3 regions of the Blastochloris viridis genome follow, and region 1 is predicted to be linked to each of the others. Evidence: predicted binding sites of a transcription regulator. Region 1 holds the regulator's gene; each other region holds the start of a gene.
What was found. Region 1 encodes PhoB, which activates phosphate uptake and scavenging genes when phosphate is short. Its sites were predicted from a motif close to TGTCATNNANCTGTCAT; they were not measured.
Positions count from the first base shown of each region.

Region 1 (9,621 bases):
ATCGGAACCCACGGCCGGCTGCCGCTGCCGTTGGTACGACACGGGCGGGCCGGCTGGCCGGATGCGGTGAGCAGACCCGGTCGAGAGCGTGTTCTGCAACGGTGGCAACAGCTTTGCGGACGACAGCGCGACAACCCAACCTTGGAGCACCCGGCCGGCCGCATTGGTCCGGCCGATGCTCTGGTGGTTCGATCCCGGCGGCTGAATTCGCAGACGTCGGGACAAATCGGCCCACAAGCTTTTGAGTCTGTGGGTGAAATTCACCGGACGCCCGGACGCCTCGCGGCACTGGGCACCCGGTTTCATCCACTAGCCCGGCGGACTTGTCGATGATCTTCTGGATGTTCGTGAGCGTGTTCGCGCTGGCCTTGGCCTGCATCGTCCTCGGCCGCAACCGAGCGCTCGGCGTGGTGAATGGCGAGTTCTCGAAACTCCATTCGCTGCCCACCTATCACGGCGGCTGGCTGGCGCTGGTCTGCGCCGGGCCCGGCTTTATGCTGGTCGTGCTGTGGACGCTGATCGTTCCGCGGATCGAACGCATCATCATCTTCGACCGGTTCTCCGACCGCATCGGCGGGCTGGGGCCGGCCCAGCTCGAGGGCATGTGGCGCGACGTCCGCGCCATGGTCGAGGGCGGCGTCCCCGGCATCCAGGACGCGCTGCGCGCGGAGGCGGCGCAGAGCTATGCCAGCCTCCACGCCGGCTCCACGGCGATGCTGGCGGTGCTGCTCGCCATCGTGCTGGCGGTCGGCTTCGCCTATGGCTGGCGCAAGATCGCGCCGCCATTCCGCGCCCGCCACCGGGTCGAGGGCGCGGTCAAGGTGTTCCTGGTCGCCTGCGCCATCTTCGCCGTTCTCATCACCATCGGCATCGTGTTCTCGCTGATCGCGGAGTCGCTGCGCTTCTTCACCTACGTCTCGCCGATCGACTTTCTGTTCGGCCTGTCCTGGACGCCGCAGCAGATGGCGTTCCGCGCCGACCAGGTCGGCGGCGAGGCGGCGTTCGGCTTCCTGCCGCTGCTGGCCGGCACCCTGCTGATCACCGCGATCGCCATCGCGGTGGCAGCGCCGATCGGTCTTCTGTCGGCGATCTACCTGTCCGACTACGCCTCCAAATCGGTGCGTGCCGTCGGCAAGCCGGTGCTGGAGGTGCTGGCCGGCATTCCGACCGTGGTCTACGGCTTCTTCGCGGCGCTGACGGTGGCGCCCGCCATCCGCGACGCCGGCACCCAGCTCACGCTCGACGTGTCGTCGGAAAGCGCGCTGGCCGCCGGCGTGGTGATGGGCATCATGATCGTGCCGTTCGTGTCCTCGCTGTCAGACGACGTCATCAACGCGGTGCCGCAGACGCTGCGCGACGGCTCGCTGGCGATGGGCGCGACCAAGTCGGAGACCATCCGCAAGGTGGTGCTGCCGGCGGCGCTGCCGGGCATCGTGTCCTCGCTGATCCTGGCGGTGAGCCGCGCCATCGGCGAGACCATGATCGTGATCATGGCCGCCGGCCTTGCCGCCAACCTCACGCTCAACCCGCTGGAAGCGGTCACCACCGTCACTGTTCAGATCGGCACGCTTCTGACCGGCGACCAGGAGTTCGACAGTCCCAAGACGCTGGCGGCGTTCGCGCTCGGCCTCGCCTTGTTCCTCATCACCCTCGTCCTCAACATGATCGCGCTGCGCGTGGTCAACCGTTATCGGGAACAATATGAGTGACGTCGCGCTGCCCGGGACGGGCACTCCAACCATCACCCCCGAGGTCCACCAGACCGCGGCTGCCAAGGCCCGCCTGAAGAAGCGCTACCGCGCCGAGGCCCGCTTCAAGGCCTACGGACTGACGGCGATCCTGTTCGCCGTCACCTTCCTGGCGGTGTTCCTCGCCACCATCTTCATGCAGGGCGTGCCGGCGTTCTTCCAGAACTACGCCGCGCTGGAGGTCGATCTTCGCAAGGACAAGATCGACCCGGACGGCAGCCGCGATCCGCGCGCGATCGGCAATGCCGACTACGACGCGCTGGTGCGCGAGGCGCTCTATGCCGAGTTCCCGGGCGTGACCGGCCGGCCGGACCGCCGCGCGCTGCAGTCGGTGCTGTCGACCGGCGCCCCGGTGCTGCTGCGCCAGCAGGTGCTGGACAATCCGGACTGGATCGGCACCCGCCATCGGGTGTTCGTGCCGGTCGACGACGTCGCCGACATGTTCTTCAAGGGCCTGATGACCCCGGTCGAGACGCGGCCCGGCCTCGGCGAGATCGGCGTCTCCGGCACCACCGGCACGGTGCAGCTGTCCTCCACCATCAACAATTTCGAGGCGGTGGTGACCGAGGTGAAGGCCGAGCTGCGCGCGGCGGCCGATCGGGCGCGGGCCGACCTCGCCGGCAAGGAGCGCGTGGTGGTGCATCTGGAGCGCGACATCGCCCAGCTGCGCAGCCGCCCGACTTCGCCCGCCAACGAGGCGCGCATCCAGACCGAGAGCCGCGCGCTCGATTCCACCCGCCACGACGCCGCCGAACTGCGCACCCGTGCCGAGGCGCTGGAGGCCCGCGCCGCCGCCGCCGACGAGCGCGAAGCGCTGGAGCGCTCGATCCCGAGCTATTTCGTCCGCATCCATGGCGGCGTGATCAAGCTCACCGCGCTGTCCAGCGCCACGGCCGAGGGCCAGGTGATCGTGCCCCTGACCTCGGACGCCGTCGCCGGTCCCGGCGAATGGCAGATCATGCGCTTCGCGGTGCCGGAGGCCAGCCGCCGCATCGGCGACCGCGAGATCGTGTTCCTCGAACTCCTCAAGGAACGCGGCATGATCGAGCAGCGCATCTCGCGCGAGTTCTTCACCGGCGGCGCCAGCCGCGAGCCGGAGATGGCCGGCGTCTGGGTCGCGATCGTCGGCTCCATCCTGACGCTGGCGGTCACGCTGGGGCTGGCGTTCCCGGTCGGCGTCGCCGCCGCGGTGTACCTGGAGGAGTTCGCGCCTAAAAACCGCTTCACCGAGCTGGTCGAGGTCAACATCAACAATCTCGCCGCGGTGCCCTCGATCATCTATGGCCTGCTCGGCCTTGCGGTGTTTCTCAACTTCTTCGACATGCCGCGCTCGGCCCCGCTGGTCGGCGGCCTGGTGCTGGCGCTGATGACGCTGCCGATCATCATCATCGCCTCGCGCGCCGCCATCCGCGCGGTGCCGCCCTCGATCAAGGAGGCCGCGCTCGGGGTCGGCGCCTCGCACCAGCAGGCGGTGTTTCACCACGTGCTGCCGCTGGCGATGCCGGGCATCCTGACCGGCACCATCCTCGGCATGGCTCACGCCCTCGGCGAAACCGCGCCGCTGCTGATGATCGGCATGGTGGCGTTCGTGGTCGACCTGCCCAAGGGCTTCACCGACGCCGCCACCTTGCTGCCGGTCCAGATCTTCATGTGGGCCGACTTCCCCGAACTCGCCTTCCAGCAGAAGACCGCCGCCGCGATCATCCTGCTGCTGGCGTTCCTGATCTGCATGAACGCTTTCGCCATCGTGCTGCGCAAGCGCTTCGAGCGCCGCTGGTGACAGGCGGCATGCCGGACAGCAGCATGAATCCTTTCGGAGTATATTGATGACCACGATGCCGAACTTTGAAACGGCCGCTTCCGGAACGGCGCAGCCTCATCTCGACCGCCCGGCCAAGGTCGTCGCCAAGGGCGTGAACGTCTATTACGGCGACAAGCAAGCGCTGAAGGAGGTGTCGATCGAGATCGCCGCCCGCGCGGTGACCTCCTTCATCGGCCCGTCCGGCTGCGGCAAATCGACCTTCCTGCGCTGCATCAACCGGATGAACGACACCATCGCCAACTGCCGCGTCGCCGGCCACATCACCATCGACGGCCAGGACATCTACGATTCCTCGCTCGACGTGGTGCAGCTGCGCGCCCAGGTCGGCATGGTGTTCCAAAAGCCCAACCCGTTCCCGAAATCGGTGTTCGAGAACGTCGCCTACGGCCCGCGCATCCACGGCCTCGCCCGCAGCAAGGCCGACCTTGAGGAGGTCGTGATCTCCAGCCTGCAGAAGGCCGGGCTGTTCGAGGAGGTCAAGGACCGGCTCGACGACCCCGGCACCGGGCTGTCCGGCGGCCAGCAGCAGCGCCTGTGCATCGCCCGCGCCATCGCGGTGTCGCCGGAGGTGATCTTGATGGACGAGCCGTGCTCGGCGCTCGACCCGATCGCAACCGCCAAGATCGAGGAATTGATCGACGAGCTGCGCGAGAACTACACCATCATCATCGTCACCCACTCCATGCAGCAGGCGGCGCGGGTGTCGCAGCGGACGGCCTTCTTCCATCTCGGCGTGCTGGTCGAGGACGGCCATACCGACGTCATCTTCACCAACCCCAAGGACCGCCGCACCCTCGACTACATCACCGGCCGGTTCGGTTGAACCGCGCGGAGGAATTCATGACGGAACATACCGTGCGCTCATACGACACCGATCTGGTCGAGCTGCGCCAGCGCATCGCCGAGATGGGCGGGCTCGCCGAAAAGATGCTGAGCGAGGCGATGCAGGCTCTGCTCAAGCGCGATCTCATCCTGGCCCAGACCGCCATCGTCGCCGACCGCCGGCTCGACCTGCTGCAGCGCGAGGTCGAGGACAAGGCGGTGCTCACCATCACCAAGCGTCAGCCGGTGGCCTCGGACCTGCGCGAGATTGTCGCCGCGATGCGGCTCGCCAGCGACATCGAGCGCATCGGCGACCTCGCCAAGAACATCGCCAAGCGCGTGGTGGCGATGAACGGCGAATACCCGCCGCTCAAGGTGGTGTTCGGCGCCGTCAATTTGTCGACCCTGGTGCTGGCGCAGCTGAAGGACGTGCTGGACGCCTACGCCCAGCGCAGCGTCGAGCTGTCGCTGGAGGTGTGGAAGCGCGACGACGAGGTCGACGCCCTCTACACCTCGCTGTTCCGCGAGCTTCTGACCTACATGATGGAAGACCCGCGCAACATCACCTTCTGCACCCACCTGTTGTTCTGCGCCAAGAACATCGAGCGCATCGGCGACCACGCCACCAACATCGCCGAGACCGCCTACTACCTCGTCACCGGTGAAGCGCTGCCGGGCGAGCGCCCGAAGATCGACACCACTGCCATCTCCCCCTTGCACGCGGCGGCAGACTCGTGAGCTTCGAACACACCACCACCGGACCGCGCGCGATGAGCACCAAGATTCTCATCGTCGAGGATGAGGAGCCCCTGACCCTCCTCCTGCGCTACAACCTCGAAGCCGAGGGCTACGACGTCGACGCCGTCGGCCGCGGCGACGAGGCCGAGACCCGGCTGCGCGAGCGCCTGCCCGACCTGGTGTTGCTCGACTGGATGCTGCCGGGCCTGTCCGGCATCGAGCTGTGCCGGCGCCTGCGGGCGCGGCCGGAAACCCAGCGGCTGCCGGTGATCATGCTGACCGCCCGCGGCGAGGAATCGGAGCGGGTGCGCGGGCTCGCCACCGGAGCCGACGATTATGTCGCCAAGCCGTTCTCGGTGCCGGAACTGCTCGCGCGCATCCGCGCGCTGCTGCGCCGCGCCAAGCCCGAGCACGTCGCCATGCTGCTCCGGTTCGGCGACCTCGAGCTCGACCGCGAAACCCGCCGCGTCCACCGCGCCGGCCGCGAGATCCACCTGGGCCCGACCGAGTTCCGCCTGCTCGAATTCCTGATGCAGTCGCCCGGCCGCGTCTTCACCCGCGAGCAGCTGCTCGACGGGGTGTGGGGCCACGACGTCTATATCGACGAGCGCACGGTGGACGTCCACGTCGGCCGCCTGCGCAAGTCGATCAACCGCGGCCGCGAGCCCGACCCGATCCGCACCGTGCGCGGCGCCGGCTATTCCTTCAACGAGCTGTTCGCCCGCAGCGCGTGACCTTCGCCACCGCCGGGCCGCTGACGACGACGTGATTGGCAGCCGCGGCGGGTTCGGTGCGACAAATCGGCTCCGGTAATACCGGCGGCCGCCGCCGTTGGTTCCGATCGCAGATTTTCGTGAAATCATTGATTTCGGGAACGAAAATCTGCGAACTTCAACGGCCCCATGCGTCAGCATCCGGGGCCGTTGGTATAGGCTGATCCGGAACCGCTCCAATGGCGTGACCGCGCCGGCCTGTGGCAGAAGCAACTCGATGGCGCGATGGCTGCACCAGATCCTGACGTTTTGCCTCGCGATCGCGCTGATCGCGGGCGCGATGGTGCCGTCGCCGATGGCGGCAAGCCGGATCGCGACCGGCCTTGACAGCCTGACGCCAGCCGCCAGCGCCGACCTCGCCACGGCCGACCTTGCCGCACCCGACGCTGCGCCGTGCCACGGTGCGGCGATGGCGATGGCGGGCGATGACGGCGGCGGCAATGCCGCGCCGCCGGCGGGCCATCGAATGCCGGCCTGCCCGCTGATGGCGTGCTGCATTGTCACCGTGCCCGCGCTGCCGACCGGCGCGGCCGGCATCGGTGCGCCGGTCACCGCCGGCACGGTGCTGCGGCTTGTGCTGGAGCGCGCCGGCGACGGCCACATCCCCTCGCCGCTGCCGAAGATTCCCCGAGCCTGAGCGACGCGTTGCGCGGCCACTTGGCCGCGAGCCGTCCCGCGTGCCGAGCGGCCGCGGGCACGGATGACGTTTCCTCACATCTCGGAGATTTCCATGTTCGCCTCAAATTTCGGGCGCGCCACCGCGCTCGCCCTGGCGCTCGCCTCGGTTTCGTTCGCCACCGCCGCCCGCGCCGACATCAAGGACTATGAGTTCCAGCTGGTCGAGCCTCAGCTCAAGACCGGCGAGGCCATCGTCGCGCTGCGCGTGGTGCACAAGCCGACCGGCAAGCCGGTGCCGGACGCCGTGATCTTCTCCAAACGGCTCGACATGGCGCCGGACAACATGGCGGGGATGACCGCGCCGCTGGAGCCGCTGCCGGCCACCGAGCCAGGCGTCTACCGCTTCAGGACCGACCTCACCATGGCCGGGCGCTGGCAGCTCTCGGTCGCCGCCAAGCTGCAGGGCGAGGACGGCACCTTGCAGAGCCGGCTGATCGTCAAGGCCCTGCCATGAGGCAGGCCATCGTCGTCGCCACCCTCGCCGCGATCGCCGCGGCGGGGGGAGGCTACCTTGTCGGTCAGCGCGGCGCGGCGCCCTCCCAGCCCGCCACGTCCCAGCCGGCGAGCGGGCCCGTGCTGTATTGGCGCCACCCCGACCAGCCGCGCTACGCCGCCGCGCCGCAGCACACCGACGACCACCGCGCCTATCTGCCGGTGCGGGCCGGCGAGGACGTCTCGTTCGACGATCCTCCGGCTGCCGCCGTGGCCGGCGGCCCGCGAAAAATCCTCTACTACCGCAACCCGATGGGGCTGCCGGACACCTCGAAGGTGCCGAAGAAGGACCAGATGGGGATGGACTACGTCCCCGTCTACGACGGCGAGGCTGACGACGGCTCGGTCCGCCTCACCGCGGCGAAGATCCAGAAGCTGGGGGTGCAGTCGGCGCCGGCCGAGCGGCGCCGGCTCGGCCGCGTTGTGCGGGCGGCGGGCGTCGTTGCCGTCGACGAGCGGCGCGCGAGCGTGGTGTCACTGCGCTTCGATGCCTGGATCGAGAGCGTCGCCAACGTCACCACCGGCGACACCGTGCGCCAGGGCCAGCCGCTGATGCGGGTCTACGGCCCCGCGCTTGCCACCGACGCCGCTCAGTACGCCTCGGTGCTAGCGGGCAGCGCCGCCGCCTACGGCCCGACGGGAGCGAAGGGCGCCCGCCAGCGGCTGGAAAACCTCGCGGTGCCGGCAAGCTACATCGCCGCGCTCGAGCGCACCCGGCAGGTCGCGCTCAGTCTCGACTGGCCGGCGCCGCGCGACGGCGTGGTGCTGACGCGGAGCGCGGTCGAGGGCATGAAGGCCCCGGCCGGCGAGGTGTTGTTCCGCCTTGCCGACCTCGCCAAGGTGTGGGTGCTGGCCGACATGTCCGAAACCGACCTGCCGGCGGTGGCGCTCGGCCAGACCGCGCGGGTGCGGCCGCGCGGCGACCCGGACCACGCCTTCACCGGCAAAGTCGCGCTGATCTATCCGCAGATCAACAAGGAGACCCGCACCGCGCGGGTGCGCATCGAGCTCGACAATCCCGACCTCGTCCTGAAGCCGGACATGTACGCCGAGGTCGAGATCGACAGCGGCACCGGCGAGGCGGTGCTGACGGTGCCGGACAGCGCGGTGATCGATTCCGGCACCCGCCAGACCGTGATCGTCGACCGCGGCGAGGGCCGGTTCGAGCCCAAAAGCGTGGTGCTGGGGCGCCGCGGCAACGGCTATGTCGAAATCCGTGACGGCATCGACGACGGCGACTGGCTGGTGGTGAAGGCGACCTTCCTGATCGACGCCGAGAGCAACCTGACCAGCGCGCTGCGCGGGCTCACCGCGGGGGATGCGCGATGATCGCCCGCCTGATCGCGTGGTCGGCGCGCAACTTGGTGCTGATCCTGATCGCCACCGCCATGGCGGTCGCGGCCGGAAGCTATTCGCTGCGCCACCTGCCGCTCGACGCGTTGCCCGACCTGTCCGACACCCAGGTGATCGTGCTGACCGACGTTCCCGGCCAGGCACCGCAGGTGGTGGAGGATCAGGTCACCTACCCGCTCACCACCGCCATGCTGACGGTGCCGAAGTCGAAGGTGGTGCGCGGCTTTTCGTTCTTCGGCGTGTCGTTTGTCTACGTCATCTTCGCCGACGGCACCGACATCTATTGGGCGCGCTCGCGGGTGCTGGAATCCCTCAACGCCGCCGCCGCGCGGCTGCCGGCCGGGGTGACGCCGACGCTGGGGCCGGACGCCACCGGCGTCGGCTGGGTCTACCAGTACGCGCTGCTCGCCAAGGATTTGACGCTGGCCGAGCTGCGCTCGCTCCAGGATTGGCACGTCCGCTACGCCGCGGCCAAAGCGGACGGCGTGGCCGAGGTCGCCTCCGTCGGCGGCTTCGTCAAGCAGTACAACGTGGTGGTCGACCCGCGCCGGCTGCGCGCGCTCGGCATTTCGCTCGCCCAGGTGCGCGAGGCGATCCGCGCCTCCAACACCGACGTCGGCGGCCGCACCGTCGAGCTTGCCGAGTTCGAGTTCATGGTGCGCGGCCGCGGCTACCTCACCGGCGTGGCCGACCTCGAACAGGTGGTGCTGAAGGCCGAGGCCGGCACCCCGGTGCTGCTGCGCGACGTCGCCCGCATCGAGATCGGCCCGGACGAGCGGCGCGGCATCGCCGAGCTCAACGGCGAGGGCGAGGTCGCAAGCGGCGTGGTGCTGCAGCGCTTCGGCGCCAACGCCCTCGACGTCATCGCCAGCGTCAAGGCGACGCTCGCAGCATTCGCAACGAGCCTGCCGGCGGGGGTCGACATCGTGGCGGTCTACGACCGCTCCGAGCTGATCGAGCGCGCCATCGCCACGCTGAAATCGACGCTGATCGAGGAAAGCCTGATCGTCGCCGCGGTGTGCGTGGTGTTTCTCCTCCACGTCCGCAGCGCGCTGGTGGCGATCATCATGCTGCCGGTCGGCATCCTGATCGCGTTCGCCTTGATGAAGGCGCTCGGGCTCGGCTCCAACATCATGAGCTTAGGGGGCATCGCCATCGCCATCGGCGCCATGGTCGATGCCGCCATCGTGATGAT
Region 1 is NZ_CP012946.1:3,622,880-3,632,500, forward strand. It holds gene pstC (phosphate ABC transporter permease subunit PstC) at 330-1,709, shown strand; gene pstA (phosphate ABC transporter permease PstA) at 1,702-3,528, shown strand; gene pstB (phosphate ABC transporter ATP-binding protein PstB) at 3,575-4,393, shown strand; gene phoU (phosphate signaling complex protein PhoU) at 4,411-5,130, shown strand; gene phoB (phosphate regulon transcriptional regulator PhoB) at 5,163-5,864, shown strand; gene BVIR_RS15720 (hypothetical protein) at 6,121-6,540, shown strand; gene BVIR_RS15725 (FixH family protein) at 6,634-7,035, shown strand; gene BVIR_RS15730 (efflux RND transporter periplasmic adaptor subunit) at 7,032-8,402, shown strand; gene BVIR_RS15735 (efflux RND transporter permease subunit) at 8,399-9,621, shown strand, end outside.

Region 2 (9,621 bases), 980 kb from region 1:
TGACGGTGCTTCGGCCGCGGCGCGCTTTTCCGCCGTCAGATCGGAGGTCCAGTTCGGATCCCACGCCTTCTGCCAGGCGGCGCGGAACGGATCGAGTCGGGAGGCGGCTGCCGGCCGCGGTGCCGGCGCGGTGGGCTGCTGAATCGCACGCGCCGGTTCGGCTTCGGCCGCCGGCGGCGCGGGTCGTTCGGGGGCTGCCGGCGGCGCCGCCGCTGACGCCGCCTCGGCCTCGGGGGCGCGCAGCGGCGGAATCCGCATCAGATCGGGCTGAAGCCGGGCGGGCCGGACTTTGTCCCGCGCCGTGGCCCCGGCCGGCAGGTCGCGGCCGGCTCGTTCTGCACTTGAACGCTCGGGGGCAGGGCGCTCCTGCGTTGACGGCCGTTCGTGCGTCGGACGTTCTTGAGCGATGCGTTCCGAGCCGAACCGGTCCTTGGCGGTGCGCTCCGCCGGGGGCGGGCGATCCAACGGCTGCCGCTCCTGGCCCAACCGCTCCTGGCCCAACTTGTCCTGGCTTTGCCGCTCCCGAGTTGGCCGCTCCGGGAGCGTCCGTTCGGCAACTGGCCGTTCGGCGGCCGGCGACTCGAAGCCGGCGGGCTCGCCTGCGTTCCGCCCCGCCCACCCATCCCCGGCAGTGGCCGCGGAGGCTGGAGCAGGTGTCGGCGCGAACTCGGACGGGTAGGCCGGCCGGGCCGGCTGGCGTGGCTGCGCCGGGCGCGGCACGCCGTTATCGGCGCTTGCGGCCGGCTCGAACGATGTCGCGGCGGTTGGCTGTGCCGGCCGGTCGACCCGGAGGCCGAGGTCGACCAGTGCGGCGAGGATGCGGCCGAGCCCCACCAGCATGAGGCCGCCGACCAGTCCGACCGTGCCGGCCAGGATCAGGGTGTTGTCGAAGCCGAGCGCAAAAACCGGCGCGCCGCCCAACACGGCCGCCAGCCCGCTGACTGCCAGGATCGCCCCAACGACGATCAGAAAAGTGGCCATCTCGTTACCTCGCCGAACCGCCGCGGCTCTCACGGGTTTTCATCCCCGTCGCCGCTGCCTCTAAACCGGCTGTTCAAGGGCGGGCGGAACTGTTGCCTCGGCGTTCCGCGCCCCTATGTTAAATTGCGTCCCAGCTCCGCCTGGCCCTCCGTGACGGGCTTTCCCGACGCGGCGGCATCAACCCGATCAAGAAGGTCATCGCCATGTCGTTCTCGCTCCCGGACCTGCCGTACGCCTACGACGCGCTCGCGCCCTATATGAGCGCGGAAACGCTCGAATACCACCACGACAAGCACCATCTCGCCTATGTCAACAACGGCAATAACTTGTTGAAAGACACCGAGTGGGAGGGCAAGTCGCTGGAGGAGGTCGTCACCGGCTCTTACGGCAAGAACATCGGGCTGTTCAATAATGCCGGCCAGCACTTCAATCACCTCCACTTCTGGAAGTGGATGAAGCCGGCCGGCGGTGGGCCGATCCCGGGCCGGCTCCAGGCCAAGATCGTCTCGACCTTCGGCTCGGTCGAGCAGTTCAAGGAGTTCTTCATCCAGGCCGGCGTCACCCAGTTCGGCTCGGGCTGGTGCTGGCTGTCGGTCAAGGCCGGCGAACTCGTCATCTCGAAGACGTCGAATGCCGAAAATCCGCTCGTTCACGGCGCAGTGCCGATCCTCGGCTGCGACGTCTGGGAGCACTCCTACTACATCGACTACCGCAACCGCCGGCCGGATTACATGAAGGCGTTCGTCGACCAGCTCGTCAACTGGGAGTATGTCGAGGAACTCTTCGAGCGCGCCGACAACGCCTGATACGGCTTCCAGCTGGTCAAGTCGCCAACTGTGGTTCCGTCGCCGAAAATCCCGTTTCCGAACAGGTGTTTTCGGCGACGCCACGTCCGCGATCGTCGAGGTCCGGCGCTTTCCAGCGGCTCGGTGCTCAGATCGATGCCGGACGACTGCGTTCCCAGGCTGGCCCTGGCGGTTTCGTGCAAGTCGTCAGGGCCTGACCGGCGGTACCATCAAGATTACCGACCCTGGGCTGAAATTCCGGCCATCAAAGGGGCGATCTCCAGGACGCCGAAGCCGATTTTCCGACAGATCGACACCGAGCGCGCGGAGTCTCAATTGGCAGCTTGCTGCGATGGCGGGTCTGTCGAAGGGGATATATTTCGACCATGTTAAGAATATTGAAAAGATTGATCCTCAATTCGGTACTGTCGACTTCCACGAAGATGACATAATTCAGTCATCTGCACGCCGGGTGCCGGTGTCTTCTGTGGCGGCGTAAAAGAATCTTTGGTCTGTTGCTGGTTCGGGCTGGCAATATCGCCATAATTCTGATCAATGTCGCCTTGCGAGTTTCCGCCAGGGCTGTGTGTCGACATGCTGACAACTTCTGCGCGCTGCGAGCCGGGTGCGCGCATTGCCGATATTGCCGCGCTCGGGGTGCTGGGTGCCCTGTTCGTGGTGTCGCTGCTGACGTTTCGCCACTACGGGCTGGGGTGGGACGACTACACCCACGCCGAATATGGCGAGTTGCTGTTGTCCTATTACGCCTCGGGTTTCGAGGACGACCGTGCGCTGTCGTTCGTCAATCTCTATTATTATGGTGGCGGGTTCGACATGCTGTCGGGCCTTGTGGCGCGGGGGCTGCAGCTCGATCTGTTCGCCGCGCGCCGCCTCACCGGAGCGGTGGTTGGCCTGATCGGCATTGCCATCACGTGGCGGCTTGGCCGCCGGCTCGGCGGCCACCATGCCGGTCTCGCCGCCATGGTGCTGCTGGCGCTGTGCCCGCTCTATTACGGCCACATGTTCATGAACGCGAAGGACGTTCCGTTCGCGGTGGCGATGATCGGGCTGCTGGCCACGCTGGTGCGCGCGTTCGACGAGTTTCCGCGGCCGAGCTGGAAGACGGTGCTGCTGTTCGGCCTCATGCTCGGGCTGACGCTCGGCACCCGCATCATGGGCGGCCTCGCCGCAATCTCGGTGCTGATCGCGGCGCTGGTGCTGCTGATGCTGGAAGCGCGGCGCACCGGCTTCATCGCTGCCGCGAAGGAAACCGGCCTGTTCGCCGCCATCATGTGCTGCGGGCTGGTGCCGGCGTATGTGGTGATGGGCATGGTCTGGCCGTGGGCGATCGTCGATCCGCTCAACCCGATCCGCGCGGTGCTGTACTTCACCAGCTTCTGGGAAGTGCCGTGGCGAGAGCTCTATGAGGGCTCGGCGGTGCTGGTGCCGGAAATGCCGCGCAGTTACGTGCCGACGCTGTTCGCGGTCACGATGCCGGAGGTGTTCCTCGTCGCCTCCTCGCTGGGCGCAGCGCTGGCGCTGCACATGCTGTTACGCGCCGAGGTAACGCCGGGCCGCCGCGCCTCTGCCATCCTGCTGCTGTGCGCCGCCGTGGTTCCGATCGTGGTCACGGTGTTGTCCCGCCCGGCGATGTACAACGGCATTCGCCACTTCGTGTTCATCATCCCGCCGCTCGCGGTGCTGGGCGGTTGGGCGGTGGCGCGCCTTGCCGAGAAGCTGGCGGGCTGGCCCAGGCTGCGTATCGCCACCCTCGGCGCGTTCGGGGTGGCGGCGTCGGTGACCGCCGTCGACATGGTTCGGCTCCACCCCTACCAGTACGCTCACTACAACCACCTTGTCGGCGGGCTTGAGGTTGCCGATCGCGAATTCATGCTCGACTACTGGGGCTTGGCGTTCAAGGAGGCCGGCGAGGAACTGCGCGCCGAGATTGGCCGCCGCGGACTGAAGCCGCCGGCGGGGGGGCGCTGGAAGGTGGCAACCTGCGGCCCGCACAATGCGGCACGGATCGCGCTGGGGCCGAACTTCATCGTCACCTACGACACTCGCGGCGCCGACTTCGCATTGATGCTTGGCGAATACTACTGCAAGCGACTGCCGCTGCGGCCATTGGTCGAGGTCAAGCGCGAGGGCGTGACGTTCGCGGCGATCTATGACGTGCGCAACGCCGACCCGCTGGCGAGCGTATTCTCGACGCCGCCTTTGCAGGCACCGCCGCCGAAGCCGCAGCAGGCGGCCGGCAACGCCGCCACGCCACGGCCGACGGCGCCCTGACGGTGCCTGCCCACAACGCCGTCGCGGGTTGAGTGCCGCGGCGGCTTGGGGGATCATGTGCGGGGGGAGCACGCATGAACAGCCTCGCACGTCTCGACTGGATCGCCGAAATTCCGGGTCTCAACCAGCTGGATGAGGAGGCGCGCGCGCTGATCGCAACGCGCACCCCGCTGGTCCAGGTGCCCAAGGGTGCGAAAGCGTTCGCCGCCGGTGCCGAATGCAATTCCTATCTGGTGGTGGTCCGCGGCTGCGTCCGCGTCCAGCTGATCGCCGAGAACGGCCGCGAAATCGTGCTCTACCGCGTTCGTCCGGGCGAGAGCTGCGTGCTGACCACCTCCTGCCTGATGATGCGCTCGCCCTACGGTGCCGAAGCCGTCGCCGAGGACAATGTGCTGGCCGCGGCGCTGCCGGGCGAGACCTTCCGCACCTTGCTGGCCAACTCGGCGACCTTCCGCGATTTCGTGCTGGCGGCCTACGCCGACCGTGTCGCTGACCTTATTCTCACCATGGAAGACGCGGTGTTCCACCGCATCGACCGGCGGCTGGCGCGCATCCTGGGCGCACGCGGCACCGCCATCGTCACCGGCACCCATCAGGACCTAGCGGCCGAACTCGGCTCGGCCCGCGAGGTGGTGTCGCGCCAGCTCAAATCGTTTGAGAAGCAGGGGCTGGTCACGCTGTCGCGCGGCCGCATCGATATCGTCGACCGCTCCCGGCTGGCCCGGCTCGCCGACGAGACCGACTGAAACCGTTTCTGGCGCAGGATGAGGCGAGCTGGCGTCGGTGGAAGGTCAAGCTAAGAGCCCGAGGAATTTCCTCGCGCTGTCGGCCGGTCAATGCCGGCATTCGGTGTCATGCGCTTTTCGTCGAAATTGTGACTTCGTCACCGACGCTGCGGTATCCCGCCGTCATGGTGCCGTCATGCCCGATGGGCACCGGCACTTCGGCCGGATACAGCATGGAGACGGACATGACCAAGAACATGGGCGGCGTGGATCGCGCCCTGCGCGTCGTCGCCGGTATCGGCCTTCTCGCTTTCGCGCTGCTTTCGGACTCGACCTACGCCTGGGCGGGATGGATCGGCGTGGTTCCGCTTGCCACCGCCATGCTCGGCTGGTGCCCGGCCTACTCGATGGTCGGGCTGTCGACCTGCTCGCGGGCGTGATTGACGTCACCTCCGTCGCCGGAAACCCCGATGCGAATGGGTTTTCCCGGCGACAGACGACGAAGCTCCGGCCCGATCGGCCGGAGTTTCGTATGAACCATGGTGAACACGCTCTATTTTAAGACCACCCCCGGCCGACCTTCGGGGCTTGGCTGAACCGCGAGTGATGCGGCTTCCAGTTGATTGAGCCTTCGAACCGCAGTTTGTTCGCCGAAAATCCCAGTTTAAGCCAGGATTTTCGGCGAAACCACGTCTGTGGATTGCCAAGAGATCTTCCGGGAAACCGGATGGAACGGCTTCATCTATTTCCGGAAGAAAATTAGGCCCCTCGTGACATCAACGTCTGGCAGACTCCGTCACTTTGCGGAGAGAAAGTCACCGACCTCCAGGAGAATGAACTCGTTGTCGTCCTGCTTCTGCGGCGCACGCCCGGCCGAATAGGGGAAGTTGTTGTCGTTGGCGACGACGATATGGCTGGCGTCGACCCGGTCGACATCCTCGATCGTCACGAACGGGAAGGTGAACGTGCCGTCCGCGCCGCCCTGGCGGGCGAGGCCCTTCGGATCCTTGATCGCCATCAGGTCGATATAGCCAACCTTGCGCACCGGCTTGCCGACGGTGTCGTCGGTCAGTTCGATCTTGTAGACGCGCTTGAAGCGGGCCGGCACGTTGAAGCAGTCCGGCCGCGCGGCGCCCTGCGGGCAGGCTTGCGCTTCAGCGCCTTCGCCGTTGTCGCGCTCGATGATCAGGCCCATCGAGGGGTCGATCATGTTGAAGTCGCCGATATTGTTGCCGGCAAGCTCAAGCGGATAGAACCAGAACCGGCCGGTCCATTTGTTCTCGGCCGTCGAGAACTCAAGGATACGCAGCACGGCCTTGCCGTCGACGCTCTCCCAGGAGCCGGTGCCGGCATCCCACAGCGGGCCTTCGAGCAGCGGGTAGAGCAACTTGCCGTCCGGTGAGGCGGCCATGCCCTCATAGCCGCGCGAGCGGCGCACGGTGAAATCGACCTTGCCGCCCGGCACGGCCGGGGTCAGCACCTGGAAGTGGTCGGGCGAGCGGGCGATCTTGCCGTCGACCAAGGTGTCGAACACCGCCTCGATCTTGCCGGTGCGGTCGGTGCGGATGAGATAGGGGCCGAACTCCTCGCCAAACCACAGCTTGTCGCCGATCGGCTGGATCGACTCGATATCGAAGTCGGCACCGGTCAGATAGCGCGTCGGCGTACCCTCGAGCGTGATCTGGAACGGAACCTTGCGGTCGGGGTCGCGCAGGTGAATGGTTTCGACCATCGCCACGCTGCCACTCTTCCAGTCTGGGCGAACGCGGTGGGCAACCAGCAGAGTGTCGACGGAATCGCGCTTGGCGCCGAACCCGTTGTCGGTCAGCACCAGGAAGGTGCCGTCGCCCATGGTCTTGATGCCGGAAAAGCCTTGCACCGGCTGGCCCTTGATCGGCACGGCAAAGCCGGTCGCGCGCGGAGCCGCGGGATCGGACAGGAACGACGTGCCTGCGATGGTGCCGAGCGCGTCGATGCGGCGGCGATCGGGCGCGGCGAACTTGCCGGAGACGGCGAGGTCGGCTGGAGCGTCCGCCGGCGGGGTGAAGCTGGTTGCGGCCGGGATGAGCGCGTGGCCGGCAAGTGTGGCCGGGAATTGCTGCTGGGCGGTGGCGGGGCTGGCCAAGGCGCAGGCCGCCAGGACGCAGATCGACAATCGCATGACGATGTCCTCGTGGTGATTGACCGCCGCGAGGTTTGGCCGGTCTTGGTGTCGTGCGGCTGACGGCGCGGTGACGGCTGGGTGACGCAAGACCCGGCTGGCGAAGCGGGACCTCTGCCGGCGGCGGCTGAGGCGGTGTCAAGCCGCTTGCTGAAATTGCCGTTTTGGAAGGCAGCGCTCCGAGGCGTGCGCGTGCGGTATCGCGTCGCGCACCTTCCGCAATGGTTCTCGCGGCGATCATGCCCGGACGGGGGCGGACTCCTCGCGCCGCTCCGGCCCGGATGGCTCGGATTACCACCGCGAGCGCGGACAGGGCGAGGCCGGCTGCTCACTTGTGCGGGGAGGGCGGCGGGAAGCCCTTGCGTCGGCGCAGCGTTGCGGGCATCACTCGTCCGGGTCGGGATCAGGCCACGCTGACCAGCTCGGAGGCGGACGGACCGGTGCGCGATCTCCTGTCCAATGAATTCAAGGCACGCCTCGTGCGTGCCTGGCTCGATTTGAACGCGCGTGCCGATAGCGCGACCTTCGGGCTGCTGACGGCGTTGCACGACGGTTGGGAGAACTTCTCCGCCTTCATGGATCGCTTCTATGTCGGCGGCTGGAAGCGCTGGGTGCTGATCGAGCCGCTGTCGGAGGTGGTTACGCTCGGCACCGTCGGCGCGGTGGTGATGCTGGGGCTGGCGATACCGGCGTTCCGCGAGACCACGCCCGACTGGCTGAAGCGCACCGAGCTTGCGGTCACCTTTCTCGATCGCTACGGCAACGAGGTCGGCCGGCGCGGCGTTCGCCAGAACGACACGGTGCCGCTTGAGGATTTCCCCGACCACCTGATCAAGGCGGTGCTCGCCACCGAGGATCGCCGCTTCTTCGAACATATCGGCATCGATTTCGGCGGAACGCTGCGCGCACTCACCGCCAACGCCCGTGCCGGCGGCGTGGTGCAGGGTGGCTCCTCGATCACCCAGCAGCTTGCCAAGAACCTGTTCCTGTCCAACGAGCGCACCATCGAACGCAAGGTCAAGGAAGCGTTTTTGGCGTTCTGGCTGGAGACCCACCTCACCAAGAACCAGATTCTCAAGCTCTATCTCGACCGGGCCTATCTCGGCGGCGGCGCCTTCGGCGCCGATGCCGCGGCCCAATACTATTTCGGCAAGTCGGTGCGCGACGTAAACGTGGCGGAGGCAGCGATGCTGGCTGGCCTGTTCAAGGCGCCGACCAAGTTCGCCCCGCACGTCAACCTGCCGGCGGCGCGCGGGCGTGCCAACGTCGTGCTCGACAACCTGGTCGACGCCGGCCTGATGACGGAAGGTCAAGTGTTCGGCGCCCGCCGCAATCCGGCAACGCCGATCGAGCGTCGCGACGAAAAGGTGCCGAACTACTATCTCGACTGGGCGTTCGGCGAGGTTGAGGACATCACCGAGACGCTGCCGAAGTCGGTGACCGAGCGGGTGTTCGTGGTGCGCACCGCGCTCGACCCCAACATCCAGTACGTCGCCGAGATGGCGGTCGAGGAGAAGCTGCGCCAGTACGGTCGCGAATACGGCGCCAGCCAGGCGGCCACCGTGATCATGGACGTCGACGGCGCGGTGCGCGCCATGGTGGGGGGTCGCGATTACGGCGCCTCCCAGTTCAATCGGGCCACCGATGCGCTGCGCCAGCCGGGCTCATCGTTCAAGCCTTATGTCTACGCGACTGCGTTCCTGAATGGCCTCAAGCCGACCTCGACGGTGCGCGACGAGCCGATCTGCCTCGGCAACTGGTGTCCGCAGAACTACGGTCGTTCATTTGCCGGCACGGTGACGCTGCACTACGCGCTGCAGAAATCGATCAATACCGTTCCGGTTCGGCTGTCGGTGATGCTGGGCAAAGGCACCGCCAAGGCCGGCCGCGCCAAGATCATCGACACCGCCCACCGCATGGGGATTTCGACACCGCTGCCGGATTCCTCGTCGCTGCCGATCGGCGCAGCGGAGGTTACGGTAATCGACCAGACCCAGGCCTATGCCGCCTTCGCCACCGGCGGCATGAAGGTCACCGCTCACGCCGCGCTTGAGATCAAGACGCCGACCGGCGAGACGGTGTGGCGGTTCGATCGCGACGCACCGAAATCCGAGCGCGTGCTGCCGCAGCAGGTTGCCGAGGACATCAACCGTGCCCTCAAGTCTGCGGTGGAGGACGGCACCGGCCGGCGCGCCATGCTCGATGGCGTTCGCGCTTCGGGCAAGACCGGCACCACCAACGGCTACCGCGACGCCTGGTTCGTTGGATACACCGGCAACTATGTCGGCGCGGTGTGGTTTGGCAACGACGACCACTCGCCCACCAACCGCATGACCGGCGGCACGCTGCCGGCGATGACCTGGCAGCAGATCATGGCCTATGCCCACCAGGGCATCGAACTGAAGACGATGCCGGGCGTCGGCGCCGAGCCCAAGCCGCCCAAGGCCGATACGCCGGTGGCGCAGTCGGGCGGCGACAGCGGGCCGCAGCGGCCGATGACGCTGTCGACCAAGGCGAGTTCTGTGCTGAACCGCATCGAGAAGCTGATGCGCGACTCAGGGGTTCCGGTGAAGCCGCAGGCCGCGGCCACCGACGAGCGCGCCGGCACGCTGCGTTGAGTCGATTTCGCATGCGCCGCGGCGCGGAATTTCGCCGAGGCGATTTGCCGGGGGCGGTG
Region 2 is NZ_CP012946.1:2,640,923-2,650,543, reverse strand. It holds gene BVIR_RS11605 (hypothetical protein) at 1-1,014, opposite strand, end outside; gene BVIR_RS11600 (superoxide dismutase) at 1,185-1,787, shown strand; gene BVIR_RS11595 (glycosyltransferase family 39 protein) at 2,361-4,058, shown strand; gene BVIR_RS11590 (Crp/Fnr family transcriptional regulator) at 4,133-4,804, shown strand; gene BVIR_RS11585 (YgaP family membrane protein) at 5,029-5,223, shown strand; gene BVIR_RS11580 (esterase-like activity of phytase family protein) at 5,580-6,944, opposite strand; gene BVIR_RS11575 (transglycosylase domain-containing protein) at 7,385-9,562, shown strand.
Region 2: BVIR_RS11580 (esterase-like activity of phytase family protein) is a predicted target of PhoB. The motif match lies at 7,015-7,031, and genes of this name have one in related genera.

Region 3 (9,621 bases), 1.6 Mb from region 1:
ACAAAATGCCGACCGCCGCCACTGAGGCGGCGAGCGAGCCGATGAGCATCGTGCGCCTGGACAGCGTTCGCGACGCCCGCCTGTTGGGTGTCGATCCGGCGCGAGCCGACACGACCTGCGCTGCGGGGCCCAGCAGTCTCCAGGTGCGGACCGCTTCACGGAAGGCCGCGTCGTGATCGGGATGGCCCGCGCGCCAGCGCGAGAATGCCTCGGCGTCGGTCAGGGTGGCATCCCCTGACTTGAGCCGTAGGATCCACATGAACGCCTCGCGCTTAAGTGGATCGAGGCCAGCTATGGAATTCTCGATGTCGGCCACGGCCCGTCACTTCCGTGCCGGGCGCACCGTGTTCGGTGTCGGCACCAGCTCTATTCTGAAGACGATTCTCGAGGGCGTGGACCGAATCTCGGTTTCCACTCCCGCCCGAGCCGGGCCGCGCAGTGCTCGACCGCGGATTTCAACTCGATCTCAATGGTTCGAACGGTTACTCCGAACCGGACGGCGAGATCGCGATGGGATACATCACCGAGCCGAGCTGCAACGAAAATGTCACGCCGGCGCGGCGGAAGCTCCAAAATCGCGCGCTCCAGAGCTTCCAGATCCGATTTTGCCTCGACACTCCGACAAGGATCCGGCGACTCATCAGCAATGTCGAGTAAAGTGTCGACCTCGGCGTCCGTCAAGCGACGGCGCTCGGCTCGCCGCCTGTCCGATGCAATATTCAGGGCGATCCGGAGCAGATAGGCTTTTGGATTGTGCATCGGCCCGATTTCGCCCAGCTTCTCCAGGCGAAGAAACGTCTCGTGCAAAACGTCGCCAGCCAGATCCATGGACCCGAGCCGGCAGGTGAGTTGCCGTCCGAGTTCCTTGTAATCGGCGAGAAATAGGTCTCGCAGAACGGCACTGCCGGACTCGCTTGCGACCGTCGACATGCGCCCATCAAGCCGGCTGCCGGCTTGCCCCCCAACGCTCCTTGACCTAAGGCTAGACCACTACGAATTGATGACACCTGGATGTCAGTCCAGATCGACGGGTCGGACGGTTCCTCTCCAGGTCACGACGTAGACCGCTTCAGGCTGAAATCGATGGGCAGAAGAACGCGCTGGCGCCCCGCCAGCCCGAGAGGAACAGGCGGCAGCGGGGCTGCGCGGCGGATCGTATCAACGGCCTCGCTGTCAAGAATGAGGTGGCCGGAACTCGACGCAACGCGGATGTTGCTCACCGCTCCCTGTCGATCCACCTCGAAATAGAGCTGGACGATCCCGCTCAGGCGCTCGGCGCGCGCGGCGGCGGGATAGCGGCGATACCGCGCGACATGATCATAGATATCCTGCTGGAACGCTGCCGAGAGGCTCGCGGAGTTCGCCGCATGGACCTGGGTCGTGGATACACTTCCGCGCGCACCGGGAGGTCGGCTGCTGGGTGGCTCGGGCTCCTTGGTGCTGTCGTCGCGCGCGCGGTCGATTTGCAGCGCCGGTTCGCGTTCCGGTTCGGCCGGAATGGCTGCTGCCTGGTGCGCGGCGGCCTCAGCCTGATGCTGGACGATTCCTTCGGCCGGCACGATCGACACCTGAACAACCCTGCCCTCTCCGAGCTGAGACGCCGGGCCGCCGGCGCGTGCGAGCCACCCGACGAAGACGATGAGTGCCGCGAGCGCGAGCACCGAGAGGCCGCCCCCGACCAGGAGGACACGCGAGCCGTCCGGCGGATGCCACGGTGCGGCCGGTCCCTGCCGGTTCGCCACCGTCGCAGGTCTTGCCCCAATCATAGCGTCCGCACCGTGATCGCCACGTGGATCGGGTTCGGCATGCGCGGTGGCGGCGCTTCGCTCACCACCAGCCCCTGCAGGATACGAAAGATCGTGGCGTCCCGCTCGCGATCGCCGCTGGACCGCACCAGCTCTGTCCGCCGCACCGCGCGGTGCTGGTCGACCCAGAGCTTCAACCCGGCGCTGTAGCGGCCGCCTTTCGTCCTGGTGTCCTGCTTCAGCGCCTTCTCGATGTCGGCCCGCAGGAGGCCGGCATACGTCCGGAACCGCTCGTCATCACCTTCGTCGGCTTCGACACGCAGCGGCTTCAGGACGAGATCAGCAGCCCCTCCAAGCGGCGCGAGCGGCGGCTCAAGCAAGGTGCCGGCAGACGGCCGCATGAGAACGACGGCATCGTCGCGCGTGAAACGGATGCGCAGGTCGGTGCCGGAGATCAGCATTTCCAGCGCCGCCTCGGGGGTGAAACGTCCACTCGCGCCGCGCGAGCGCAAGCCGAAGGCCAGGTCGCTTTCATAGAGCACCTGGACGCGGCTGATCCGGCTGAACGTCTCAAGCGCCGACGACAGCGGCTGCTCGGCGATATCGAACTCGATGCGATCGGAGGAACCGGCCGCGCTGGCGGCGCCTGCCAGCAGACATCCCGCCAAAGCAGGCGCCACGCCGCGAAGACTCCATCGTGCGGGTCGCATAGGTATTCGATGCCTCGTGCCCAATCGATCGGGCCGCGTTCGAATGCGGCAGCCGCCGGGGTGATCGTGGTCGCTGCCGCAGTATTTCGCGTCGATTATGGAATCCGGCATTGGGCCGGGCAATAGGTGGCCGCATCGCTCAGCAATTCGGCGGATGAGTGTGGCCGTGTCGTCGTAGCGTCATAAAACAGGCCCCCACGCCGCCCCGTCGTCGTCAGACGCGTAAGGTCGAGGGGTGGACGCTGGTGATCGATCCGGACGTCGCCTGAACGCGGCATCGACGCTGCGACGTCGGCAGGTCCACCATCAACCAGAAGCGGCGATGCGGCCGTTCGCACCCGGCACAATCCAGTGCAGGCCTATCGCCCGACCGCCTGTCGCCTCATTTCGGTCAGTTGCCTGGCCTCCGCGTCGGTGAGTTCGCCGACACCAATGACTTGATAGCGGCTCCGTGGGTCTTGCTGTTGATTGCTGCCCTGCCGGCCGTCGTCGGTTCGGCGCCGCTGTTCGTCCGTCGGGCGATCGGAATTTGGAGAACCATCGCTGCCGCCATATCCCAAGATCTCGACGATAATGATCGAGGACCGGTCGGAGGCAGGGTTGATCGCCGTGGCCACCGGCTGCGGCGGTGGGGGCGTCGAAATCGCCGCGGCGAGGCCGCTGACACTGGGGCCCTGGATGGTGGGCAGGCCGGTCGCTTTGCCGCCGACCTCGATATTGCTGGCGTTGAGCAGCGTGACGGCGGCAACCACGGCGTTACCGGAGACCCGGATTCCGGCGGTGCCGGCATCGATGGTGCCGCGCGGCGCCAGCAGAAAGATTTTGGATTTGCGCGCGACCTTGGAGGTCTTCAGCACGCCGATGCCGGCGCCGCTGACGTAGCCGCCGAGGTCGACCGATTGATAGTCATCGGGGTCGTAGATCGCCTGCAGCGGCGGGAACGACAGCGTCGTCTTGGAGCCGCGGCCGGCGTCGAGATCGCCGTTGGAGCTCCACATCAGAACATCGCCGCCCTGGGTGGTGAGAACGCGGCTGGAATTCACCAGCACGTCCTGGTCGGTGAAGGTATTGATGGCGCCGACGCCGAGGCTGAGGATGCCGATATCGCGCAGCTTCAGCTTCGGATTGGTCTCGGACGCGAGCTGGCCGACCCGCATGCTGCCGCTCGGGCCGAAGATCGAGATGTCGCCGCCGAGCTGGGTCTGGATGGTGCCGTGGAACATCTCCAGATCGCCCCAATGCTTCAGCGCGTTGGCGCCGTTGCTGCCGCCGCCCAACGCATTCTGGGTGTAGCCCAGCTCCGCGGGGAACATCGTGTTCACCATCCGGTAGCCGCGCTGATAATCCGTCACGCCCCCCTCGATGGCGAGTCCGACCGCCTTCAGCTCGGCGAAGAACACCTGATCCACGAACACGTGCCGCAGTTCGAGCGGGAGCGCGTTGAAAGCGTCCCACGCCGCGCCGTCGCTTGCCGCCGGGCGGCCGATGCGCGCCAGGAAGATCTTGAGCTCGCCGAGATAATTGTGCTCGACGAGGCTGGCCTGCGCCGGATTGATATAGGTGTTGATCACCGCCTGGTAGTCGATCTGGGATTCGGGCCCGCGAGCAACCGTGCTGCCGGCCGGCAGCGGCGGCGCGACACCGAACATGATCAGCAGCTCGGCGCCGGTCCTGGACAGCAGCGGATTGCGCATGGTGGCCGGCTTGGTGGAGGAGTAGCCGCCTTGCAGCACCGGATCGTACAGGCCGATCGACCCGACTATTCTGCCGTAAACCGTGGAGCTGATGTAGATGTTGCCGACCGGCGTCGTACTGTTGTTGGCGACGGAGACGATTCCCTGCTGCTGGGTGACTTGCGCCGCGGTGTCGTGCGCCGCTGGCAGGAACGGGCCAAGATCGCGGCCCGCCTCGACCACGAAGAAACCCGGCCCCGCAATCTGCAGCCCGCCGGCATTGTTCCAGCCGGTATAGCTAATGTCGCGCCCGGCGATCACGGTGCTGACGCTGTCGTCGGCGATGTTCTGCACGATCAGGTTGAGATCGATGATGTCAGTGCCGGCATAGATCCTGGCCGGCCGGTTGATTTCGACGCGCGTGTAGCCGCCCTGATAGAGGTCGCTGCTCTGCTGGAAGATCGTTTTGCCGTCAGAGGATCCGAAGGCTCCGGCGGCCTTGATGCTGCCGGTCATGGCATAGATCCTGGCTGTGGTGTCGATGCCGAGCTCGGCGTCGTCCTGATGCGCGAGCACCGCAGCACTGACGGCGCCAGCGTAGCTCGCATCGCCGTCATGCGTGTCCGCCCAGGCATTGGGCCGGAACGGGTCGAACGCCTTGTCGAGCAGCGACGGGCCTGCGGAGATGAACGGGCGATAACTATTGGAGGTTCCGTTCTGATAGCCGAAGGTCAGGTCGATGCTTCCCGCGGCGAGCAGGCTGAAGGTTCCGTGCTCGGAGCCGCTCAGCACGATGCCGGGCATTCGATTGCTGGAAGCGACTCCGATTCCGGTGGTGACGATATTGCCGGCGAGCGCCACTGCCTCGAAGCTGGCCGGATAGGTCTGCGCCCCGGACGTCGGCGCCGGCGAGATAAGAAGATCTCCGGTCAGCGCGGTGATGCTGGCCGCGCTGTCAGGACCGTAGGTGTCCATGAACAACGTATAGTAATTAAGTGTGGTACTCACGTGCAGGTTAGGATTGACCTGGCTGGGACTCTGGACGTGCAGTTCGGCCGGATTGATCACGCCGGCGATTGAAACCGAACCGGCCTGCATGGCGATGCGGCCGAGATCGACCGCGAGCAGCGGCAGGTCGGGGAGCTTCGCCGTGCTGCCCGACCTGACGATGGTGCCGTTCTGGCCGACCGCGCGCCCGGCCACGATGCTGGCGTGGCCTGAGCCTTCGTAGAAGGCGCCGCCGAGAATGTCGCGCCCGGCGCGGACCAGCATGTTGCCGCTGTCGTAGATGTGGGTCACCGGCGTGCTGGTGGCGGTCAGGCCGCCAGAGACCCGACCGGTGGTCGGCAGCGACACCGAGACGCCCTTGAGGTCGCGGCCGGCGATCACGGTGGCGTTGCCGCCGGCGCTGAGGAAGCCCTGCTGGAAACTGCCGTACTGAATCCACCACGCGGTTTGCGAGGCGATTCGCGTCTTGGTGGGAGCGAAAGCGCCCTGGCCACGCGTCGTGATAGTGCCGGCGGCCGCCACCTCCGCGGGCGTCAGCTCGGTCTGCGACAACAGCCACGGCTTGAAATATTGATAGACGCTGCGGCCGTCGGTCGAGCCTGAGTAACCGATGATGTCCTGCTGGGCCTCGATATCGAGATCGCCGCCCTGATAGGGGAACGCGGCGGCGGTCGGCGGACCGTAATACCTGGTCGTCGAGACCCCGGAATAGGCGAGCACCTGCGGCTCGAGAAAGCCGTCGCCCAAGGGATCGGCGAGCGTCGGCGTAGCGGCGCTGCCGATATAAGCGGGGCTGAGCCGCGCGGTGTTGACGCCGGCGGCGTAGATCACGCCGGGCGCGGCGATGTCCTTGATCTGCACGTCGCGCGCCGCGAACACGTCGATGTTGCCGGTGCCGGTCCGCACCATGGTCGGGATGTCGAAATTGACGCTGGCTGTGTAGGCTTGGCCGCCGATACTGATGTCTCCGAACAACGGCTGTGCATAGGACTGATGCTTGTCGATGATCACATTGCCGCTGGTCGCTTTCAGCAGCGGCACCACGGCATTGGGGTTGGCGCTGGACACATCTGCGCCGGCGACGACGCCGTAGGACCATGACCCCGGATTGGTGATGGTCACGAGGTTTGCCGCGCTGCAATCGGTGGTGCAGACGCGCAACGCATTGGGGAACAGGTCCGCTGCGGTGAGATCGGCGCTGCCGGGACTGACGGCATTGGCCACAGCTTTATACGGCGCCGCCAATGTCGTGTGATAATCGTTCAGGTAGGCGGAATATCTGCCCTGCACCAGGCCGGCGTTGGGATAGTCATAGAAACCGACGCCGCGTGCGGTCGTCAGGCTGATGTTGGCTTGGACGGCGATGTTGTAGTTGCTGTCGAGGTAGTCGCCGAACTGGAAGAAGCCATCGGAAATCGACGCGTTGACGTTGATATCGCCGGCGGTGCGCAGGGTCAGCGCGCCGGGCTCAAACCCGCCCCACGGTGTCGCCAGCCGGTAGATGAAATTGACGTAGCTGGCGTTCGGATCGAAATACGAGTAGCTGCCGAGCGCCACCTGGGTGGTTGGATTTTTGATCGGCGCGCCGCTGTTGTTCAGATAGGTCGCGGTCTGGGTATTGCCGACCGTTCCCGCCGCCAGGTTCCAGTTGCTGACGACGGTGATGTTGCCGAAATTATTGGTCGCGGCCGGGGTCGTCGGATTGTTGACGAGATCGATGCCGGGCTGCACATGCACGATGCTGCCGAGCCGCCCCACCAGCGTGGTCGGATCACCGACGTCATAGAGCTTGGCAAACAGGCCGTCGAACTTGTAGCCGGCGATGCCGCTGATGCCCTTGCCCTCGACGAAGTTCGCCAGCACGTCGGTGTAGAACTTTTGGTGCTCCGCGTTCGCCACCAGCGTCAGCGTTGCGGCGTTGTCCCCGGTATACTGACTGCCGAAAACCCGGCTGCTGGCGCTGGGAATGAAGGATGTCAAAGTCGGGACGAACAGATAGCTCCCGTCCGTCGCTTGGCTTGACGTCCCGTTGAGAGTGGTCGTGGTCACCGCTGCAAACGACGCGGAGGCGCTGCTGCCGCCGCCGCCGCTCAGAGCCACCGTCGGCAGGTTCGTCCCGGTATAGCCCTTGGTCACCCCGGTGATATTGAGGGCCGCTCCCATAACCACGGAAGTAGTCGCTTGCGTCGGGTTCGCCCCACCGCCGGAAAATGCAAGGGTCGCATCGGCGAGACTGGTGTAGCCGTAGTTGGCGGCCACGGTGATGCTCGTCACCTTCAGGGTGCCGCCAATTCCTGTGGAATAGTACACCCCGTTCGAAGCATTCCCGCACGCTGAGAGATTGCCACTACAGACGCGCAACTGGTCCGGCAACTTGGTGAGGGTGGACGCGTAGGTTGCATTGACCGAGATATTGTTCACGGTGAACAAACGGGTAGCAGGATTATATGAATTCCCGCTATTGGAGGAACCTATCAGGACGAGGTTGCCGTTTTGATCGGTGTTGTACAAATAGACGCGCGTCCCCACAGGAGCGGTTTCCGATGGAAAAGTCAGGGCATTGAAGCCCATATTCACGGTCAGCACCGGGGCGGCCCCCCATTGGGGCTGACTGATCTGGACGATCGGTCGGGAATCGTAGACGCCGCCGGTGCCCACACTAATGGTACGGACCTGCAGGCTCGGTCGGAAGGTCGTGCCGGTGACCGGATCGGTGACGTCGTAGTAGGTGACGCCGTTCACCGTCTGCGGAGTTGGGACGCCGATGTTGCTGCCGCCGCGCGTGAGAACGACGACCGGAACGGAGGTGTAGCCGGTCCCCGGCGTCAGTGTGAGCTGCTGGCCGGTCAATCCGGTCCACGTGCCGAAGTCGATCGAACCGCCGGTGGGCGACGCTGTGCCCGCCGGGTCGATGTAGCCGTCCCATTTCACCGGCGTGCCGTCGGATGCTCTCAGGCTGCTGCCGTCGAGGCCGTTGACGTTGTTCGGGCTGGCTTCGGTATTGAAACTGGCGAAGGCCTGAATGTTGACGGCGCGGGCGCCGGCGATGCTGGCATCGAGTGCTGCGATTTTTGCGTTGTCGTGGCCATCGAGCGGCGCGCGCAAGGTCACGGTGCCGCCGAGCAGCCCGCCCTTGATGCCGCCCGAAACGTCGATCAGCGATCGACGACGGTCGTTGCCGACCTGGTCGGATTGCAGGTCGATATTGCCGACCGCGCTCCAGCGCGTGCCGATGGTGACGTCGCCGCCGCGCTCGTCGTCATGCGCCACCTGATAGACCGCCACCGGCGCATGGCCCGCGACGGTGACGCTGCCCGGCAGGTCGAGCAGCACCGCGCTGTGCGGCGGCAGCGCGAACGCTTGGCCCGCCGCAAAGCTGTGGTAGGTCGCGCCACCGTCCGAGGTGTAGCGACCGCTGCTGCTGAACGCGACGGTGTCGGCGCCGGTGCCGTTGTTGAACCAGACCACCTTCGACGGCAACGCATGGCTGCCGGGATCGAGCACGGCATCGCTGCCACCGGTGCGGGCGAGAATCTGGCCGGTGCTCTTCAGGGTCACCGAATTGCCGCCGAACAGCCCGACCTGTCCGCCCGCCTGGCCGGTGCCGTCGGCGGTTTTGCCGGCATAGCCGTCGGCGTTGATGGTGCCGGCGATGGTCAGATTGCCGGTGGCGCCGGTTGTGTCGGGAATCTGCTTGGTGGAATCCGACGGGTCGGGGACCAGGCCATCGGCGGTCAGCACCACCGCGTTGGCCTTCAGCGTATGTCCCTGCGACAGCGTCAGGTTGCCGGTGCGGGACCGAATGTCGATGCTTCCGCTGAAGCCGCCGGTGAGCAGCCGGTCGGCGAGCGGATCGAGCAAGCCTTGCGGGTCGATGCCAGCGGCATCGACCTGGAGCGCGTTGGCATCGACCTTGAGGCGACCGCCGAGACCCGGACCGCCCTGCCCGCGCAGCTCGCCCAGCAGCACCGCACGGCCCGCGGTCGCCAGCACGTCGATCTCGCCGCCATAGCCCTGGGCTTCGCTCTGCGCGACGTCGATGATGCTGCCGGCATTGGCGCTGACATTGCCGGCATCGGCCTGCAGCACCACCTTGCCGCCCGCCACGAAGATGTCGGCGTCGAGCATCGACACCTTGTAGCCGCCGGCGGCGATCCGGGCGTTGGCCCCGAGCGTGACGTCGCCGCTGGTGGCGTGCAGCGTCAGCGTGCCGGCCTGCGCCTGGATGGTGGCGTTGTCGCTGATGCTTGCCGCAGCCAGCGTAAAATTGCCGCCGAATTCGCTGGTGGCCGGCGGCTCGGCCGCCGCCCCGGCAGGCCGCGTCAGCGTCGCGTTGCCGAGCGTGGTCAGCACGAAATTGTCGCCGCTTCCGGTCGCGCCCGCCACCAGGATGTTCGGCGTGGTGACATTGAGCCCGACCGTGTCGGTGCCGACACCGAGCGTCAGCGTGCCGGGAGCGGCGACGACCACGCGGTTGCCGGCGGA
Region 3 is NZ_CP012946.1:2,043,048-2,052,668, forward strand. It holds gene BVIR_RS09070 (FecR family protein) at 1-316, opposite strand, end outside; gene BVIR_RS16380 (RNA polymerase sigma factor) at 367-930, opposite strand; gene BVIR_RS09080 (energy transducer TonB family protein) at 1,053-1,661, opposite strand; gene BVIR_RS09085 (STN domain-containing protein) at 1,763-2,425, opposite strand; gene BVIR_RS09090 (filamentous haemagglutinin family protein) at 2,815-9,621, opposite strand, start outside.
Region 3: BVIR_RS09085 (STN domain-containing protein) is a predicted target of PhoB. The motif match lies at 2,623-2,639, and genes of this name have one in related genera.